Undibacterium parvum: one gene and its partner. The protein of the gene in region 2 binds, or shares a complex with, the protein of the main gene of each other region. Links are inferred from orthologs where the notes say so. Each region holds a gene or a part of one and is shown on either strand. Other genes may lie near its edges. The genes, in order: EJN92_RS12965 and dapF.

Region 1 (10,289 bases), 1.5 Mb from region 2 along the record:
CTTTTTCTCAGTCGAATTGCAGTGCCTATATATACTCCCAGTGGGTATATTTTTTTGCCCGCGTAATGTATGTGCGATCGCTATGGTTATTCAAAATAACGGGGGAGTATGTATTTTTGCCTAAATTGAATCAATTTGGCGTGCTTAGCGAAATGCTGTTGATCTGGCGGCTGGCTGAGCGCTAAGATTTTTAAAAGCAGCCCAAGCCAGGGCGCATGGAGTATGCGCGCTGAGCCTGGTAGTTTTTGCAATTGCTCTGGTCTTTAGACAGCCGAGCTATTGATGATGCCGCCGCCTAGGCAGACGTCGCCATCATAGAGCACGGCCGATTGGCCGGGGGTGACGGCCCATTGTGGCTGTGCAAAAGCGAGCTGAAATTCTTGCTGGTTACCGCTAAAGCTGCAAGCCATGTCGGCTTGGCGATAGCGGGTTTTGGCAGATAAATCGCTGATCTCAGGCGCGTGTCCAGCCACCCAGCTCACTTGCGCCGCCTCTAAGGAGGAGGAAAGTAGCCACGGATGATCGTGTCCCTGCACCACGTACAGAGTATTGCTGACTATGTCTTTGCGCGCCACATACCAGGCATCGCTGCTGCCATCGGCATTTTGATGCGATTTGATGCCGCCTATGCCTATGCCCTTGCGCTGCCCCAAAGTGTAGAAACTCAGACCGACATGCTGACCGATGACCAGACCTTCTGGCGTCTTCATGTCGCCCGGCGTGTAGGACAGATAGCGGTTCAGGAAGTCGCGGAAAGGACGTTCACCGATGAAGCAGATGCCGGTTGAGTCTTTCTTTTTGGCGTTTGGCAATTGCAATTGTTCGGCAATTTTACGCACTTCGGTTTTTTGAATTTCACCTAAAGGGAACAGGGTATTGGCCAGTTGCGCCTGATTTAAGCGGTGCAGGAAATAACTTTGATCCTTGCTGGCATCGAGCGCTTTGAGCAATTGAAATTGGCCTTGCACTTCGCGCACGCGGGCGTAATGGCCGGTGGCGATGTAGTCTGCGCCCAGCTTCATGGCGTGATCCAGGAAGGCCTTGAATTTGATCTCGGCATTGCACAGCACATCGGGATTCGGTGTGCGGCCAGCCTGATATTCGCGTAAGAATTCGGCAAACACCCGGTCTTTGTATTCGGCGGCAAAATTCACCGCCTCGATATCGACACCGATGACGTCGGCCACGCTGACCGCATCGATCCAGTCTTCGCGGGTCGAGCAGTATTCGGAATCGTCATCATCTTCCCAGTTTTTCATGAACAGGCCGATGACTTCGTAGCCTTGCTCTTTCAATAGCCAGGCCGAGACCGAAGAATCGACCCCGCCCGACATGCCTATCACTACTCTTTTTTTACTCAATTTAAACTCCAAGTGCACTAGCGTGCGTAAACAAGAGCGACAGCGGCGCGCGCTGGCCTTGCAGGTAATCATTCACACACTGCATCACCAGGGGGCTGCGATGGCGTTCTTGCGACGCGATTAATTCTTCCTGCGTCATCCACAGGGTACGCAGTATGCCGGTGTCCAGTGGCCGCGCATGTGCCGCGCCTAGCTGACCGGTAAACGCAAAACGCAGATACGTATTTTGCTCGCCGGTGCTGGCCGAAACATAACGCGACAGATAGCTACCAATTAAGGCGGTCGGTGCGAAATCATGGGCGGTCTCTTCCAGAGTTTCGCGGATCACCGCTTGTTCCAGGGTTTCATTCGGATCAAGATGACCTGCCGGCTGATTGATACGTAGGCCGTCGGGGGTCTGTTCTTCTATCATGAAAAACTCATGGGTATTGCCATTTTTGCGGGCAATGATGGCCGCGACCGTGACGGAGGGCTTCCAGATTATTGACATAGCTGCTTTCGAATAGTGCGACATTTTACTTTGACATCAAATAATATGTGCGAAACTAGCAAATTTGACGAAAAATTAGCTAATGCTAAATTTGTATATTGGATGATTTTATTCTTGTTGAAGCACATGAATTTGTAGAATACTAGCCTAGCCAAACTAGTTAATCGGCTGGAAAGCCTTATGCTTATTGGCTCTCGGATGTTTTCCCTAGTTAATGCCAAAGTCATATTTACTCGCTAAGTTAGTAAACATTGGTAAATGAGTAAAAATTCGAACGGTTGTGCTAAAAAACATTTTGCGTGTAATATTGTTGTCGAATATCAAATGTAAGATTCGGGTAAGAATTTTCAAATTGCAAACCAAGGAGTAAGTCTATGAGAATCGGCATTCCCGCCGAGAGCCGGCCGGGCGAGACGCGTGTAGCGGCGACCCCAGAAACCATAAAAAAATATGTTGCAGCTAAGCACAGCGTGATCGTGCAAGCCGGTGCAGGTATTGCTGCCAGCATTACCGATGAAGCTTATCAAGCTGCCGGTGCCCAAATCGGCACTGCGGCTGAAGCTTTTGCTGCAGAACTGATCCTCAAGGTCAGAGCGCCATCGGCAGAAGAGCGTGCCCTGATCAAGTCCGGTACGGTACTGGTTGGTATGCTCAATCCTTTTGATGCTGAGAATATCGCAGCGATGGCCGCACACGGCATCTCTGCTTTTGCACTCGAAGCGGCACCGCGTATTACCCGTGCGCAGTCGCTCGACGTCTTGTCATCCCAAGCCAATATCGCCGGTTACAAAGCCGTGTTAATGGCGGCCAATACCTATCAACGTTTCATGCCTATGCTGATGACTGCCGCCGGCACCGTTAAAGCCGCGCGTGTCCTGATCATGGGCGTAGGCGTAGCTGGTTTGCAGGCGATCGCAACGGCCAAACGTCTGGGGGCCGTGATTGAAGCCTCGGATGTAAGACCTCCGGTCAAAGAGCAAGTCGAATCATTAGGTGCGAAATTTATCGACGTGCCTTACGAAACCGATGAAGAGCGCGAGATCGCCAAAGGCGCAGGCGGTTACGCCCGCTCTATGCCAGCAGCGTGGATGGCACGTCAAGCGGCCTTGGTGCATGAGCGCGCCAAACAAGCCGACATCATCATCACCACCGCCTTGATCCCAGGGCGCAAAGCACCGATCCTGATCTCGGAAGAAACCGTCAAGGCCATGAAACCAGGTTCGGTGATCGTCGATATGGCGGTCGAGCAGGGCGGCAATTGCCCACTCTCTGAACTAGGCAAGACGGTCACCAAGTACGGCGTGCATATCATAGGTGAGCCAAATCTGGCGACCCTGCTGGCGGCCGACGCCTCAGCCTTGTATGCCCGCAACGTACTTGATTTCCTCAAGCTGATCATCGATAAGGATGCGGCGCTGGTGATCAATAAAGAAGATGAAATCATCGCTGCCACACTGGTCTGTGCCGGCGGCGAAGTACTTAAAAAATAATACTGAAATAGAAATACGGAATTAGGAATTACCATGCAAAGAAATATGCTACGCGCCAAAATTCATCGCGCAACTGTCACCCAGTGCGATCTCCACTACGAAGGTTCGTGTGGTATCGATGAAAATCTGCTCGATGCCGCCGACATCAAGGAACATGAGCAAATTGAGCTGTACAACGTTAACAATGGCGAACGCTTCTCCACCTATGTCATCAAAGGCAAACGCGGTAGCGGTGAAATCTCCTTAAACGGTGCAGCAGCACGTCGTGTACAACTGGGCGATCTGATGATTATTTGTACTTACGCACCGATGACGGATGAAGAAGCAAGTAGCTTCAAGCCGAAAGTGGTGTTTGTGGATGGCAAGAATCAGATCACTAGTCTGAAAGCCTATTAATCTCGCAGATGTTCGCAGAGATTAATGCGGGTTAATTAAAATTGCATGTCTAAGCCTTATCAATAAATTTAACAGAGAGGACATCATGGAAGTTAGTCATACCCTTACCAACCTCATCATTTTTGTGTTGGCGATTTACGTCGGTTACCACGTGGTTTGGACCGTTACCCCAGCTTTACATACGCCTTTAATGGCGGTGACCAATGCCATTTCTGCCATCATCATTGTCGGCGCCATGTTGGCCGCCGGTCTGACTGAAGGCTTGCTGGCGCAGGTAATGGGCACGGTTGCCGTGGCTTTGGCCGCAGTGAACGTGTTTGGTGGATTTTTGGTGACCCAGCGCATGCTGGAAATGTTTAAGAAAAAAGAACCTAAAGTTGCCGCCAAGGAGATCAAATAATGAGTATGAATTTGGTCACAATGTTGTACCTGATCGCCTCAGTGTGTTTTATTCAGGCGCTTAAGGGCTTGTCGCATCCATCTACCGCAAGACGTGGTAACGCCTTCGGTATGGCGGGTATGGCGCTGGCGGCGTTCACCACGATCGCTTTGATCGTGAAGCTCAAATCAGAAGCATCTGGCTCTGGCCTCGGTTATGGCCTGGTAATCCTAGGCGTGGTGGTCGGTGGCGGTATCGGTGCCACGCTGGCGAAACGGGTAGAGATGACCAAGATGCCTGAACTGGTGGCAGCGATGCATTCCCTGATCGGTCTGGCAGCGGTCTGTATCGCGGTGGCAGTGGTGGCTGAGCCTTGGATTTTCAATATCACGGCACGCGATGCGGCGATCCCGTTTGGTAATCGTCTTGAGTTGTTTATCGGTACCTTTGTCGGTGCGATTACTTTCTCAGGTTCGGTCATCGCTTTCGGTAAATTATCGGGTAAATATAAATTCCGCCTGTTCCAGGGGGCGCCAGTTAGTTTTGCCGGTCAGCATATGTTGAACCTATTGCTGGCTTTGGCGATGCTGGGTTTCGGCCTGATGTTTTGCTTCGCTCCTGGTACTGCGCCAGCCTGGTTGCCGTTTGTCTTGATGGCCGCGATCGCCTTTGTACTGGGTGTATTGATCATCATCCCTATCGGCGGTGCTGATATGCCGGTGGTGGTGTCTATGCTCAATAGTTACTCTGGTTGGGCTGCGGCCGGTATCGGTTTTTCTTTGAATAACTCGATGTTGATCATTGCCGGTTCGCTGGTCGGATCTTCCGGTGCAATTCTCTCTTACATCATGTGTAAGGCGATGAACCGCTCCTTCTTCAATGTCTTACTGGGTGGCTTTGGTGGTGCTCCGGTAGAGGCAGCGGCAGGTGGACAGGTACAGCGTCCGGTAAAATCTGGTTCGGCCGATGACGTCGCTTTCTTACTGGGCAATGCCGAGACCGTCATCATCGTTCCTGGTTATGGCTTAGCCGTGGCCCGTGCTCAGCATTCTCTGAAAGAATTGACTGAGAAGCTGACACATAAAGGTATCACGGTTAAGTATGCGATCCATCCTGTGGCGGGTCGTATGCCTGGCCACATGAACGTTTTGTTGGCAGAAGCGGAAGTACCTTACGATCAGGTGTTTGAGATGGAAGACATCAATAACGAGTTCGCGCAAGCCGACGTAGTGCTGGTGCTGGGTGCCAATGACGTGGTGAATCCTGCCGCTAAAGATCCAAAATCAGCGATTGCCGGTATGCCAATTCTGGAAGCCTACAAAGCGAAGACGGTGATCGTCAACAAACGTTCTATGGCCTCCGGTTATGCCGGTTTGGACAATGAATTGTTTTACATGGATAAAACCATGATGGTGTTTGGCGATGCCAAGAAGGTCATTGAAGACATGGTCAAGGCGATCGATTAAGTCTTAAGCCCCAATAAAAAGCCCTCTCAAATTTTGAGAGGGCTTTTTTATTTCTTGGGCATTTTTTTCGTCGCTCTGAAGTGAAACTTAAAATCGGAACTTAAAATGACTTCAGCACTTGCTTGTGTTTGATGCGCGTGATGATCTGTTCGGCTTTTCCTGCGGTGCTTTTGCCTTCGCAGAAATAATCGTAGAACAGGGTGTTGTGTTGCTTATTCGCGCCAGCGTCGGAAATTCTCTCCCATTGATCTCGACGCGAGTTTGACCAGCTACCGTCACTGCGGCCAAAGGCGTATAGTTTTTTTTCACCAGTCTGGCAGCGTATCCCTTCATAGCTGATGTTCTTGGCACCACCACTGCTATTTGAGACCAGGGTGTAGCGTACGCTGCCATCGCTATTCACGCTCAGGGATTTGGCATCGATAAAAAAGGCCTGACTGCCACTGTCATAAAACGCCAGCAAATTTTCTGCCACCGGTGCGGCCGGCAAAGTGAGCGCAATTTCCTGCCATTCTTTGTTGACTTCCTCTTCTATGTCGCGACTAGTCGCTGCCAAGGCTAGTTGCGTCAAGCCGCTAAGAGCCAGCGCTGCCAAAATACGTTTTGGCAGTGGCAGCGCTAGGTGGAGTTCAGATCGTCTATTTTGCTTCATCTTTGCCATCTTCATTGCTTGCACTCGTTGTGATGTCTATGCTTATGCTGACACTAGTCTGTATCGACTGCAGGCTAGTTGCGGCGGCATCTTCTAAGCTTGCCTCCACGCTGCGCGCAGGTTTGCGTTGTGCGCCCGGATGATCGGTTCTGTGGATGAAGCGCGATAATTCTTGCAGGGCGAGTTGATACACGCCACGCTTAAACTCTATCACCACATCTAAAGGTACCCAATAATCATGCCAACGCCAGGCGTCAAATTCAGGGTGATTGCTGGCACGCAGATTGACGTCGCAATCGCGTCCTACCATGCGCAACAGAAACCAGATCTGTTTTTGGCCACGATAATGCCCGCGAATTTCACGCTTGATGAAATGATCCGGCACCTCATAGCGCAGCCAGTCACGGGTTCTACCTATGATCTTGACGTGTTCAGGCCGCAAACCGGTTTCTTCTTCCAGTTCGCGAAACATGGCCTGTTCCGGAGATTCGCCGTACTTGATACCACCTTGAGGAAACTGCCAAGAATGTTCGCGTACCCGCTTGCCCCACCAAACTTCATTGCTCGCATTGAGCAATATGATGCCTACGTTAGGCCGAAAGCCTTCACGATCTAGCATGTTCAACCTCAATACTTTCTGCGGCTAAACGGCGTGCTCCTGAAATGTCAAATGATGTCGTGCGTGATTTATCGTGTATTTTCACTATGGAACACGGTGTTCATCACATAAAAATGCAAATAAGGCGCAGTTTCCATCATCAAATATGCAAAGAGTAGGCGCATTAGCCAACTAATCCTTTAAAATTGAGATGATTATAACCCTCTATTTTTGAAAAGAATCATTGTCATGCGTGCTACAAGGTTTTTTATTTCCACTTTGAAAGAAGCTCCTGCCGATGCAGAAATCGTCAGCCATAAATTGATGATGCGTGCCGGCATGATTAAGCGTCTCGGTTCCGGTATCTACAACTACATGCCTATGGGCTTGCGCGTGATTCGCAAAGTGGAAAATATCGTGCGCGAAGAGATGAATCGTTCGAATGCGATCGAGATGTTGATGCCAGTGGTGCAGCCTGCCGAGTTATGGCAAGAGACTGGCCGCTGGGACAAGATGGGCCCGGAGCTGATGCGTGTTAAAGACCGCCACGGGCGTGAATACGCGATCCAGCCTACCTCAGAAGAGGTGATTACCGACGTAGTACGCTCCGAGATCAAATCTTATCGTCAGTTGCCACTGAATTTTTATCATATCCAGACCAAGTTTCGTGATGAGCGCCGGCCACGTTTTGGCTTGATGCGTGGGCGCGAGTTCACCATGAAGGATGCTTATTCTTTCGATCGCAATGTAGATGGTCTGAAGCAGTCTTATCAAGTGATGTTTGATGCTTACACGCGTATTTTTACACGCTTTGGCCTGGAGTTCCGTGCCGTGGCGGCTGACAATGGCGCTATCGGTGGTTCCGGTTCGCACGAGTTTCACGTGATCGCCGATACCGGCGAAGATGCGATCGTGTATTGCCCAAGTTCGGATTACGCTGCGAATATGGAAGCGGCCGAGGCCGTGGCACCAAGTGGTGAGCGCGCTGCTGCCAGCGCTGCGCTAACTAAAACGGCGACCCCAGGCAAAGCCAAATGTGAAGATGTGGCTGAGTTGTTGGCGATTCCTTTGACATCCACCGTGAAGTCTATCGTGCTGACGGTAGAAACTGAAGAGAAGGGCGCCCTACATAAACAAGTCTGGTTATTGCTGCTACGCGGTGATCATGAACTCAATGAAATCAAGGTCAGCAAAATCCCTGGTCTGGCAAATAACCGCTTCGCCACCGAAGACGAAATCGTCGAACATTTTGGTACCCGTCCAGGTTACCTCGGTCCTATCAATACCAGCTTGCCAGTCAAGATCGTGGCGGACCGTACGGTTGCCATGATGAGCGATTTTGTGTGTGGCGCGAATGAGGCCGATTTCCATTTTACCGGTGCCAACTGGGGTCGCGATCTTCCCGAAGCGCAAGTCGCTGATCTGCGTAATGTGGTGGCGGGTGATGCCTCACCCGATGGCAAAGGCGTCTTGGCGATACAGCGTGGGATAGAAGTTGGTCACGTGTTCCAGCTCGGCACTAGCTATTCCGAGTCCATGAAAGCTACTTTCCTGGATGAAAACGGCAAGCCACAATTCTTGCAAATGGGTTGTTACGGCATAGGCGTGACACGCATCTTGGGCGCGGCGATAGAACAGAATTTTGATGATAAGGGCATCATCTGGCCTACCGCGATCGCGCCGTTTGAAGTCGTGCTTTGCCCTATGGGGATGGATAAGAGCGAAGCAGTCAAAGAACAAGTCGAGAGCTTGTACGCAGCATTGCTGGCGGCCGGTGTCGATGTGATTCTGGACGATAGAGGTCAACGTCCGGGTGCCATGTTCGCCGATTGGGAATTGATCGGGGTACCGCATCGCATCGTGATTGGTGACCGTGGCTTGAAGGATGGCATGCTCGAATATCAGGGTCGTCGCGATACCGAAGCTACTGCCGTCGCCGTGCCAGATATGCTGTCCTTCATCCTGGCGAAATTGGCTGGGAAATAATATACAGGGATGGAGTATATTTTAATGCGCACGTCTTTCGTGCGAGTTGAGCCTAAATTAAGCGATACCCCCGGGTTTTCGCTTAATTGCTGGTTCAGGCAGCAGCTACGCTTACTCAGTATTTCTGCATTTCTCTGCGCGCTTTTTAGTTCGCCCTTGGCCTTGGCCGGGAATCAAAAAGAAGAGGCGATGGCCGATTCGGTGCGGCTGGCCTTATCCAAATTGGTCAGTGATCCGCGTCCCCCTAAGCCTAGTTTTGATCAGATCGAAGAGCGTATCAAATATCTGCATTGGCTGGCCGAGATGTCGGATCGCTTGAAGCGACGTCTGACCGATAAGCAAACCCGACTCGAATTCATAGAAGCCGTCTGGTACGAATCGAAACGCGCCGGACTCGATCCGGCCATGGTGCTGGGCCTGATACAGGTAGAGTCGGGCTTTCGTAAATACGCAACTTCAGTGGTCGGCGCGCGCGGCTATATGCAGGTGATGCCATTCTGGTCGCGCGTGATCGGCGACCGTGATGCGCAAAAGCTATTTCAGATGCAATCGAACCTGCGTTATGGCTGCGCGATTTTACGCATGTACATCGATATGGAAGCGGGCAACCTGTATCTGGCCTTAGGACGTTACAACGGCAGTCGGGGTCGGCCTGAGTATCCAAATGCAGTTTTGGCGAACTGGAAGAATTGGGAATACAAAAAGTAGCGCTACAAAAACCTCGCATGCGCGGCTGAGCTGCTTAGCCTCGCACTGAAATTTTCCCTGTGTTTTCATTGATACCAAAACCTATACGCATATTCCATGCGCCTCACAGCCGTTTTTGGCTCTGTGAGGCGCAGCGATATTGCGTGCGGTTTTCTTATTTGTATGTCGCTGTCTGTATGCTGCCTACAAGTAGAGCCAAGTATTTTGCTTTGTAGAGGTTGAAATTATTTAAGCAGCTCACTGCTTGTGGCTTTCTGTCGCTTAGTCATTTCTATGCGTCGTGCAGATTCAGACTTCGATGATTTTAGCGTTCACTTTGCTCAATTAGATTTACCGTGCTCATGTATGATTTTTTCATACGTACCATCTTTTTTTAGTTCTAATAAAATCTCATCAAATTTATCGCGCACTAGATCGAGGTTTTTTTTCTTTGAAAACGCGATATAACTAGGAATCGCCTGGACTTCAGGAGTTAGTTCTCTGACTTTATCCATCGCATCTTTGTGCTTTAAAATATCCAATGCCCCATACCTGTTACTCACTAAAATATCGAATCGTTTAGCTAGTAATTTATCGACATTTTGCTCCCCGGTATAGGTGGTGTCAGGCGCTTTAATCAATTTGTTTTTAACTGCATTATCAAAAACATCGCCGTAACTGACTTTATTCACCACCCCAAAGCTATAACCAGCGAGCTTCTGTAAATCGCCATCAAATTTAATTTCTGTGCCTTTCAAAACAAAAAGGGACACGGTCTGTGGCA
Region 2 (10,515 bases):
CAGTACATGCGAGGCGAAAGAATGGCGCAACATATGCGGATGGACATCTGCCGCAATTCCTATGCTTTGGGCATAGGCTTTTAGTCTTAGCTGCACCAGGCGTACTGAAATACGGGTGCCACGCTCACTCAAAAACAGAGGATGGGGATCGGCCTTGAGCAGCGTCGGGCGTAATAGTAACCAATCGCGTACTGCGGCTAATGCAGGCTTTCCTACCGGTACGATGCGTTGCTTATTGCCCTTGCCTGTCACATGTACCTCAGCTTGTTCCAGATCTATCCATCCGCGACTGGTGTGATCGCTTTGCTGAATATCATGCACATCTAAGTCTACGAGTTCTGAGACCCGTAAGCCACTGGAATACAATAATTCATACATGGCGCGATTGGCGCTGGGCGTGGCTTCATTGCAGTGGCTTTGTGAAACCAGGCGCACCGCATCATCCACCCCTAAGGCCTTGGGCAAAGATTTAGTTTTCTTGGGCGACTTAATGCCATCGACAGGATTTGCGGCTAGGCTAACTTGCTCGGCCAACCAGCGATAAAAACCGCGCCAACAGGATAGTCGACGCGCAATACTTCGTGCATTTAGTCCTTCGGCATGGCGCAAGGATGTCAGGCGACGTATGTCGGAATAACCTAGTGAGGCCAAATCGCGGCCATCGGCAAAGTTCACCAGATCGGCTAAATCGAGTTGATAACTACTGATAGTGTGTGGGGACAAGCTACGTTGGGTGCGCAAGACCTTTATATAGGCATCTAGATAGCTCTCTTGCGCAATCTGACTCATCTTAATCTAGCATGCAAGCCAAAGCCGCACTACTGGTGTCAGCGATTTTGGCTAAGAAATCAGTAGCCATTGCTTTAGTAAACCGCGCCTCATCTGGTGAGCCCAAGACCAATAAACCGAAGGTCGGTGCATGTTCTGACAAACGCAAAGGCAGCATCGCAACTGACAATATTTTTTGTTCAGACTCTATCCAGCTTGCGGCTTCGAAATCTTGATTTTTTCCACAAAATGGGGCGCTCAATCCCTTAGCGAACAATTGCACATCTTCAGAGCTGGCCTGTGCGAACCAAGTGTGCGTGACCTCATCTGAGACCTGCCATAAGCGTAGCGTGGCGTAGGGCAAAGAAAAAATCTCTTGCAAGCCCTGGGTTAATACATGTGGTAGGTCGATGTCATTGCGGGCCAATAGCAGTGAGCGGGTCCAGAGTTGAAATTTCGAGGTGATGGCATCATTCTCTTGTGCTAGCCGCATTAGTTCAGAAAGGCGTAATTCTAGTAATTTATGTTTTTCACGTACCACTTCCATTTGGCGCTCTTGCAGAGAAATGGCGCGACCAAGCAGTGGGCTACTGAGTTTGACTTTGGCGAGAAGTTCAGCGTGTTCTTCAAAAAAATGCGGGTTATTGCTTAGATACTCAGCGATGTCATTGGAATTCATTGGGGGTTTCTATGTATTTTTTAATGTTAATTTAAATCTCGATTTCGCCGTCAAAAACAGTCACAGCAGGGCCGCTTAAAAATACAGGGTGATCAGGCCCCTGCCAGTCTATCGACAATTCACCGCCATGCATGGACACACGCACGGGTGATGTTAGTAGACCGCGCAGTATGCCGGTTACGACCGCAGCGCAAGCGCCGGTACCACAGGCCAGCGTTTCGCCAGCGCCACGTTCGAAGACGCGTAGCCGGATATGCTGAGGATTGATCACTTGCATGAAACCCGCATTCACGCGCTTTGGAAAACGTGGATGATGCTCAATTAACGGGCCATCTAGTAAGACTGGGTAAGTTTCACTATCCTCCACGACTTGTACTGCATGTGGATTACCCATAGAAACGGCGGATACGAATACTGTTTTTTCATTGATGCTGAGCGGCCAGGATAAATCATCGGCCTGCGTTTTCGCGTTCAAGCCGAATGTATCAAAAGGCACTTTGCTTGCATCGAGAATAGGGGCGCCCATATTCACGCAAATACTGCCGTCGCTCTGCAGTTGCGGTTCTATGATGCCGGACATGGTTTCTACCCTTATCGCGTTTTTGTTGGTGAGTTTTTTATCCGTGACAAAGCGCACAAATGCACGTGAACCATTGCCACATTGCTCGACTTCACCGCCATCAGCGTTGTAGATGCGGTAGCGAAAATCGACATCTGCACTGACAGGCTGTTCCACCACCAAAATTTGATCCGCACCTATGCCAAATCGCCGGTCTGCTAGGTGCTTCCACTGAGTCGGCGTAAAGTTAATGTTTTGATTGATGGCATCGATGACGATAAAGTCATTCCCAGCACCATGCATTTTAGTGAATTTAAGTTTCATCTCGCCATTATATCCGCTACTTGGTGTTTTTCTTGTGCGTCTGCTATTTGTTGTGCTTACTATGTTGTGCTTACTAATAACTGCGAACTGAGCTTACTTGCGCTCTATGCCGATTTATACACACCGCAACCGACCACGATATCTGCGGAGATCGGTTCCAGATAAGAGGTTTTGGTTTCTATTTTTTTTGTCACAGGATTGACAATGGTGTAATCCACCCAGCCGCCAACGGCACCGAGTGCAAAGGCGTCTTCGACCAGTTTGCGACCGTCAAGCCCACTCACGGTCATGAGGTTTACTTCCAATTTGGCGGCGTTACCGGCAAACGCGAGGTATTGTCCATCACGGTTAAAGGCAAACACATACATATCGCGGTCGGCAAAAACGTGGTCATAATCATCGGTGATTCTTTGCAAGGTCGACATACCGTTGACGTGGAATAGGGCCGTGGCTTTTTTAACTAAGGCATGCGCCTCATCGGCGGTACCTTGGCGCAATCTGAACATCGATACCGCTTCAGTCAGTGCCAGCGCACGTGTTTCCAGGTCGATAGAGGCATGCTTGGCTTCTTCTGCCATTTTGCCATTGCTTTGTGTGATCTCATCCAAATGCCGGATGGCTTCCGAGATCTGCGCTAAACCATTGCTTTGATCGGCTGAAGCGGTGGAAATCGAATTGGTATTGCTCGCCAAATTTCGAATGCCGCTAACGATGTCGGCCAAAGTGAGATTGACCTCATTAATTTGCTCAACACCAGTCTCTACTTTAGACACCGCATCGTCTATCAGTCGCCGGATTTGGCGGGCGGCGTCAGCGGTACGCTGAGCCAATGCTCTTACCTCATTCGCTACCACGGCAAAACCCAGACCGTGGGTGCCCGCATGGGAGGCTTCAACCGCAGCATTGAGCGCCAGGATATCGGTCTGAAACGCGATTCGGTCTATCATGCTGACGATCTCTTGCATCTTGTTAGCGCTAGTATGGATACCCTGCATACTTTCAACTGCGGCATGCATGATGTCACCGCTCGATTCGGCGATTAAGCGTACATTCGAGGCCAGATTGTCCGCCGATTTGGCGCTGTCCGCATTCTTTTTGACAGTCGCAGCGAGATCTTCAACACTGGCCGAAGTTTGTTCCAGACTCGATGCTTGCTGTTCGGTACGTATGGCCATGTCGCTGATACCAACGGCTAAAATTTGTCCGAGTTGCGACACCATGCTGGAGTTAGTACGTACATTTGCCACGAGTGCTGACAAATTTAAATTCATTTTTTCTAGGGCATCACCAGTTTGTGCTAATTCATCTTTACCATCGATGTGAACTTGCTTGGTCAGATCGCCCTTTGCCACCGAGAGCGCGGAAGCGCCAACATCGGCCATTGCCGATATAAAACTCCGATAAAAACCAAATACCAAATAGGCGGTGGCGAACAGCGCAGCTAGCATAATGAAGATAGTCAGATTGCGCTGTAGTGTGAGCGCGCTAATACGCTCGCTGAGTATGCTGTTTAAGCGGTTTTGCAAATGGGTTTGTAGAAGTACGGTTTTTTCTATCGCCAAGCTAGCTTGTGCGAAGTAGGCACTAGCGTCCCCTTCGATATTTTCACCTAACAAATTTTTGCGCACCGTTGCGGCGAAATCGGTACTTGTTTTGAGCGCTAGTTGTTGCTCGGCGCTCATAGTTTCCCCAGCGCGTTTTAAGGCTGCATCCATTTCTGTCGCTGCAGCGATGGCGCTGCGCAAGCCGTCCAGGCGTGAGATTAAGGCGGCTTTTCCGGAAAAATCGATGTTGCCAGATTTAATAAAACCGGCACCCATGCCGCGCAAAATCGCCAGGTTCTCTATCCAGACCGGGATTTTTTGTATCGCAACGTCCATCAATAAATAACTGGACGCTACCGGGTCAAATAAGAGGCCACTGGTTTCATTATTTAAATTCGAAAAGCTGAGAATTTGCGCGATCAGGCGGCTATGTTGTGCCAAATTATCAGCGCTATTGCTAGCGATTTTTCCTGAGGCTAATTGACGTAGTTCATCAGCTGTCGCTTTCCAAGGGTTGGCAAGTGCGAATTCTGAGTAGAGCTCTATGGCGGTATCAAGCTGGTTCAGGCTTTTGTTAAGTTCGCTTCTGAGCGTTTTTAAGCTCGCATCGGTATCCTGTCCTGAAAGTTTAAGATTGACCAAGCCCCTATGTTTTTGGGTCTGTATCAAAACCAGCATGATTTGGCGCGATAGCTCTACGCCTTGCGACTCACTCCGGGCTGTGTTCAAGTCGGTGTTTTGGTTGGAGACAGTATATGCACCAAGCACGATGATGGCGGCGATGAAGGTGCCAAACATGCAGAGCAGTTTGGTGCGCAGACTTAACTTGCTCATCAGGACCGAGCAAGGGTGCATCACGCGGTTTATCAGTTCATCCCGGGATTTGGGCATAGATGAGGCACAAATGCGGGCAATCAGGTCTTTGATATTTGGGGGCATGTTGCGTTCTTCCTTGGGATTTACCTGCGGGAATGCTGAATCTATTTTCTCAGATTTTTGTAAAATTGATATAACTAAATACGAAAAGTGAGGCATTTCTTCAAAAGAAGCGTCCTCTGTTGCAACCAGTACACTTTGCGCAATTGTCAGTCATACTGTACTGGTCTTTTTATTGCTTACTGTCCCTAGCGTTCGGCAATACACAATGTTAATGTGCCAGCCATCCTAAAAGGATATGATTCATTTACAAAGTGATTCAGATCTGTAGCGTACATCCTCGCCACACAATAAAAGCACGGAGACATCATGAATGCACCGAATAAAGTCGAACAGCAGGCGCTGGTCGACAATAATATTTCACTAGACGACAAATTTACCTTAGAGCGCGGCCGCGCTTTTATGACAGGTACTCAGGCGTTGATACGTCTGACCATGCTACAACGTCAAGCCGATGAAAAGGCGGGTTTGAATACCGCTGGCTTTATTAGCGGATATCGTGGCTCACCGCTGGGCAATGTCGATCTGACCGCTGCCAAAGCTAAAAAACATCTGGCCAAACATCATGTGAAATTTCATCCTGGCGTGAATGAAGACTTGGCTGCTACCTCGGTCTGGGGTACGCAGCAAGTGAATATGTTCCCCGGTGCCAAATACGATGGCGTGTTTGCCATGTGGTACGGCAAGGGCCCAGGCGTAGATAGATGCGGCGACGTTTTTAAACACGCCAATCTGGCTGGCACCTCAAAATTCGGCGGTGTCTTAGTGGTGGCAGGCGATGATCATGCCGCAAAATCTTCCACTGCTGCGCATCAAAGTGAACATATTTTGAAAGCTTGCGGTATCCCCGTGCTGTACCCGTCTTCGGTGCAAGAGTATCTCGATTACGGTCTGCATGGGATAGCGATCTCGCGTTACACCGGTCTATGGGTGGCGATGAAATGCGTGACCGATATCGTTGAATCCGGTGCCGTGGTCGAGATCGATCCAGACCGCGTCCAGCCTATCATTCCCACCGACTTCGTACTGCCTAGCGATGGCGTGAATATCCGTACTCCGGATCCGGTGCTGGCGCAAGAAACGCGCATGAATAATTACAAATGGTACGCTGCGCTGGCGTATGCGCGTGCCAACAAGCTCAATCAAATTATCTGGGATAGCCCGGTCGCAAAAATCGGCATTATCACTGCTGGTAAATCCTACCTCGACACCCGTCAGGCGTTGGCGGACCTGGGCATCGACGAGCAAGTCGCCAAAGATATCGGTATCCGCCTCTACAAGATAGGCATGACCTGGCCATTGGAATCGGAAGGCGTGCGCGAATTTGCGACTGGCCTTGACGAGATCTTAGTGGTTGAAGAAAAGCGCCAGATCCTTGAGTATGCGCTGAAAGAAGAGCTGTATAACTGGGAAGATAAAGTACGTCCACGTGTGGTTGGTAAGTTTGACGATAGCGGCGAGTGGAGCAATCTACACGGTTCCGGTCATGGCGAATGGTTATTGCCAGCCACGTACGAGCTGAGCCCGGCACAGATCGCGCGCGCCATCGCCTCCCGCATCAGTCGCTATTTCGCCGGTCATCCGGTCGAGCAGCGCGTCAAAGAGCGGGTCGCTTATCTGGAAGCCAAAGAGGCCATGCTCAATGTGGTGAGTAAGCCAGATCCTAACAAAGATCGTATCCCGCATTTTTGCTCAGGCTGCCCGCACAATACCTCGACTAAAGTACCGCAAGGCAGTCGTGCGCTGGCTGGTATCGGTTGCCATTACATGGTGACCTGGATGGACCGCGAAACCTCGACCTTTACCCACATGGGCGCAGAAGGCGTGACCTGGGTAGGTCAGGCACCGTTTACTACCGAGAACCACGTGTTCTGTAATCTGGGTGATGGTACTTACTACCATTCCGGCTTGCTGGCGATTCGTGCTGCAGTCTCCGGTGACGTGAATATCACTTACAAAATTCTGTTTAATGATGCGGTTGCCATGACCGGCGGTCAACCTTTCGATGGCCCGCTTGATCCTGGCATGATCTCGCGTCAGATCGCCGCCGAAGGCGTGGGCCCGATTATCGTCGTCACCGATGAGCCAGAAAAGTATCCTGCCGATTATCCTTGGGCCGCTGGCGTCACCGTGCGTCATCGTAGCGAACTCGATGCGGTACAACGTGAATTGCGTGTCGCAAAAGGCGTCTCTGCGATGATTTACGATCAGACCTGCGCCTCTGAAAAGCGCCGCCGCAGGAAGCAAATCGACAAGAATGGCAAGCCAGGTTTCCCTGATCCGGCCAAACGTGCGGTCATTAACGAAGCAGTCTGCGAAGGCTGTGGTGATTGCAGTGTGCAGTCGAATTGCCTGTCGGTAGAACCGTTGGAAACTGATTTCGGCCGCAAGCGCCAGATCAATCAATCGTCTTGCAATAAGGATTTTTCTTGCGTTACCGGTTTCTGCCCTAGCTTCGTCACGGTCGAAGGTGGCAAATTGAAGAAGCCTGCAAAGGCCAAAATAGAGAAGGGTCAGTCGCTTGATGTCGCTAGTTTGCCGCAACCGGTATTACCGAGTACGGCGCAACCGTTTGGCGTGCTGGTCACGGGCGTGGGTGGTACCGGTGTGGTTACCATAGGCCAGATCATGGCGATGGCTGCGCATCTGCAAGGCAAGGCTTGTTCGGTCTTGGATATGACCGGGCTGGCACAAAAAGGTGGTGCCGTGATGTCGCACGTCAGGCTTGCGGATAAGGCTGAAGACATACAATCGACACGTGTAGGTACCGGCATGGCCGATCTGGTGATAGGTTGCGATCTGATCGTTACCGCTAGCAAGGATGCCTTGTCACGCATGGGCGAAGGACGCAGTTTTGCCGCAATCAATACCAATGGCACGCCGACTTCAACCTTCATCAAGAATCCTAACTGGCAATTCCCTGCCGACTCGGCCGAAGAGGAAATCCGCAAAGCCTGTGGCAGCGACCGGGTAGATCTGATCGATGCTGGTGCGATTGCCACTGCCTTGATGGGCGACACGATTGCCACCAATATGTTCATCCTTGGTTACTCGTGGCAAAAAGCCTGGGTACCTTTGACCGAAGCGGCATTGATGCGCGCGATAGAACTCAATGGTGTGGCGATCGCATTCAATAAAGAAGCCTTCAACTGGGGTCGTATCGCCGCTAATGACATGGCAGCGATCAAGCGCCTGATCACGCCATCGCAAGTGATAGAGCTCAAGCGCGCGCCTACTCTGGACGATACCATCAGCAAACGCGTGGCCTTCCTGAGCGACTACCAGGATGCGGCTTATGCGCAAGCTTACAGCGACTTTATCAGCCAGGTCAAAGCGGCCGAGAGCAAGATCGCCGACGGTAAGCCTTTGCGCCTGACCGAAGCGGCCGCCAAATATTTGTTCAAGCTGATGGCTTACAAGGACGAATATGAAGTGGCACGCTTATACACCGATGGCAAGTTCAAGAAAAAAATTGCCGACATGTTTGAAGGCGACTACGCGATCAACTTCCATCTGGCACCACCGCTGTTCGCCAAGCGTGATGCACACGGTCATCTGATCAAGCAGCAGTTTGGCCCGTGGATGATGAAAGCCTTCGGCGTGATGGCGAAGATGAAATCCCTGCGCGGTGGTAGCTTGGATATTTTTGGCTATACCGCAGAGCGTAAGATGGAGCGTGCCCTGATCGTCGAGTATCGCCAGACCCTGAATCAGTTGCTGCCGCAGTTAAATGCAGGCAACCTATCCAAGGCGGTGGCGATTGCCAGCATTCCTGAAGATATCCGCGGTTATGGTCATGTTAAAGAAAGAAATTTGAGCGCGGCCAAGACCAAAGGAGCGAGTTTGTTGGCTGAGTTCAAAGCACCGCAGTCGACTCAACAGGCGGCTTGATGGACGCAATGATGGACGCAAGCTAGACTGGTTTTTGAGTAAAAAAATCTGTAAAAAAAGCTGAGTAAAAAATGGCCGGAATTGTTCCGGCCATTTTTTTCGTCCTGTTCTATCCTGATTTACAATGGCGCCATTCACAGGACGCTTTGTCCAACAATAGACACATTTCACCGGAAGCACGCCATGCCAGAACGCCGTTTTATCTTCGCCGCCGCCCTCAATATGCTGATCGCAGTCGCCTGCGGCGCCTTTGGGGCGCATGCGCTGAAGCAAATTCTGAGTAGCGAGATGCTGGCCGTCTGGCAAACTGCGGTGCATTATCAGATGGTGCATGCGCTGGGTTTGCTGGCGGTTGCGCTGTTGATGCCTAGATTAGATTCGCCCTGGTTGCCGCGCGCCGGCTATTGCATGTTGGCAGGAATTGTTATTTTTAGCGGCAGCCTGTACGCGCTGGCGCTGAGTGGCATACGTCTGTTGGGTGCGATCACACCTATCGGTGGTCTGGCATTCCTGGCCGGATGGGCGATGCTGACATGGGCTGCCTGCCGCTCACCTGAAAATTTAAAATAGGCATAGGCTCAGCGCGCATATTCCATGCGGGCTGCAGGCCAGATAGGCTGTAGACCCGCATGAAATATGCGTGTCCGGGCAGGACGCATAAAATAGTAGGCAAGTTTGCTGTCTTGGCACTTGCATTGAAATACTACGTTACAAATCAATTTTTAACTGCTGTCAGCGCAAACGCCTGCGCTTCGTTATAGCTAGCAAGGCGCAACACTGTCGTTACGCTGCTAACTCAAAATACTCAGGAGTCACTATGAAATTGTCACAATTATTAGTTGTATTAGTCGCTAGTCTGGTCGCCAGTGCGAGTTTTGCGCAGACAGTAGCGAGTGAAGTGCAACGTGATGTGAACCAGCAGCAGCGTATAGAAAACGGTCTGAAATCTGGCCAACTCAATACCAAAGAAGCAGCCCGTTTGGAAAAACAAGAACAAAATATCAGCAACGCCGAAGCGAAAGCCTTAAAAGACGGCAAGCTCAGCCAGGCTGAAAAACAGCATATCGATCAGATGCAAAATAAGGTCAGTAAAAACATAGAGGCGGAAAAACACGATGGCCAGTTAGGCAATCCTAATTCGGCATCTAGCCAACGTATGCAAGCCGATGTGCAGCGTAATGTCAATCAACAGCAGCGTATAGAGAATGGTGTGAAAGACGGTAGCCTGACTAATCATGAAGTGGGCAAACTAGAAAAAGGCCAGGCTAAAGTCGATGGCAAAGAATACCGAGCAGGCAAGGACGGTCACGTCGGTCAGCATGAGCAAAAAAATATTCAGCATGCTGAAAACAAACAGTCGCATAAAATCCACAAGAATAAAACAGATGGCCAAAATCGTAGTTAATTAAGATTTTGCTTTGCTCAAACGGCGCAATTTGATTGCGCCATTTTATTTTTTGGAATTCAAATAAGGGCATGCCCAGCGCGCATATTCCATGCGGCTCGCAGGCCAGATAAGCTGTAGACCCGCATGGAATATGCGTGTTAGCAGGGGGGATGCAGCTAGCTCTGCCAAATAATGCGCTTAACGTGTTTCTTTAAGGCGCAGGCGTTTGCCACTTCAGCTCTAATTTCTTGTAGGTGCCGTCAGCACGTATTGCCAATAGACCCTGATCCAATAAGCTCGCATAATGCGCTGACTCTGGTCTGATTTTAGAAAAACTAACAAATAGTTTATCGTCCAGAACGGTGCCGACCTGAAAGATTTTCCCTTTAAATTCCGCCGGATAGCTGGTTTCCAAATAGCTGGCGAC

The links.
Region 1: the proteins of dapF (region 2) and EJN92_RS12965 are in contact, whole or in part, in a solved structure (PDB 5YGU), measured with the Escherichia coli proteins. The link is inferred for Undibacterium parvum from one-to-one orthologs.

What each region holds. Positions count from the first base shown.
Region 1 is NZ_CP034464.1:2,954,924-2,965,212, forward strand. The notes cover bases 5,038-7,805. They hold EJN92_RS12965 (RNA pyrophosphohydrolase), read right to left. Parts: upstream 6,854-7,805; coding sequence 6,221-6,853; downstream 5,038-6,220. Other genes in these bases: EJN92_RS12955 (NAD(P)(+) transhydrogenase (Re/Si-specific) subunit beta), read left to right, coding at 5,038-5,582; EJN92_RS12960 (CNP1-like family protein), read right to left, coding at 5,683-6,234; EJN92_RS12970 (proline--tRNA ligase), read left to right, coding at 7,082-7,805. Outside these bases: tRNA 2-thiouridine(34) synthase MnmA, read right to left, coding at 264-1,361; EJN92_RS12935 (NUDIX hydrolase), read right to left, coding at 1,363-1,851; EJN92_RS12940 (Re/Si-specific NAD(P)(+) transhydrogenase subunit alpha), read left to right, coding at 2,226-3,341; panD (aspartate 1-decarboxylase), read left to right, coding at 3,375-3,737; EJN92_RS12950 (NAD(P) transhydrogenase subunit alpha part 2), read left to right, coding at 3,823-4,137; more of EJN92_RS12955, read left to right, coding at 4,137-5,037; more of EJN92_RS12970, read left to right, coding at 7,806-8,818; EJN92_RS12975 (lytic transglycosylase domain-containing protein), read left to right, coding at 8,843-9,526; EJN92_RS12980 (substrate-binding periplasmic protein), read right to left, coding at 9,847-10,289. UniProt on the Escherichia coli protein: Master regulator of 5'-end-dependent mRNA decay.
Region 2 is NZ_CP034464.1:1,498,023-1,508,537, reverse strand. The notes cover bases 405-3,398. They hold dapF (diaminopimelate epimerase), read right to left. Parts: upstream 2,331-3,398; coding sequence 1,479-2,330; downstream 405-1,478. Other genes in these bases: EJN92_RS06455 (methyl-accepting chemotaxis protein), read right to left, coding at 2,435-3,398; EJN92_RS06465 (DUF484 family protein), read right to left, coding at 791-1,447; EJN92_RS06470 (tyrosine recombinase XerC), read right to left, coding at 405-789. Outside these bases: more of EJN92_RS06470, read right to left, coding at 1-404; more of EJN92_RS06455, read right to left, coding at 3,399-4,813; EJN92_RS06450 (indolepyruvate ferredoxin oxidoreductase family protein), read left to right, coding at 5,120-8,701; EJN92_RS06445 (DUF423 domain-containing protein), read left to right, coding at 8,885-9,271; EJN92_RS06440 (hypothetical protein), read left to right, coding at 9,519-10,106; EJN92_RS06435 (substrate-binding periplasmic protein), read right to left, coding at 10,300-10,515. UniProt on the Escherichia coli protein: Involved in the succinylase branch of the L-lysine biosynthesis and in the biosynthesis of the pentapeptide incorporated in the peptidoglycan moiety. Catalyzes the stereoinversion of LL-2,6-diaminopimelate (L,L-DAP) to meso-diaminopimelate (meso-DAP).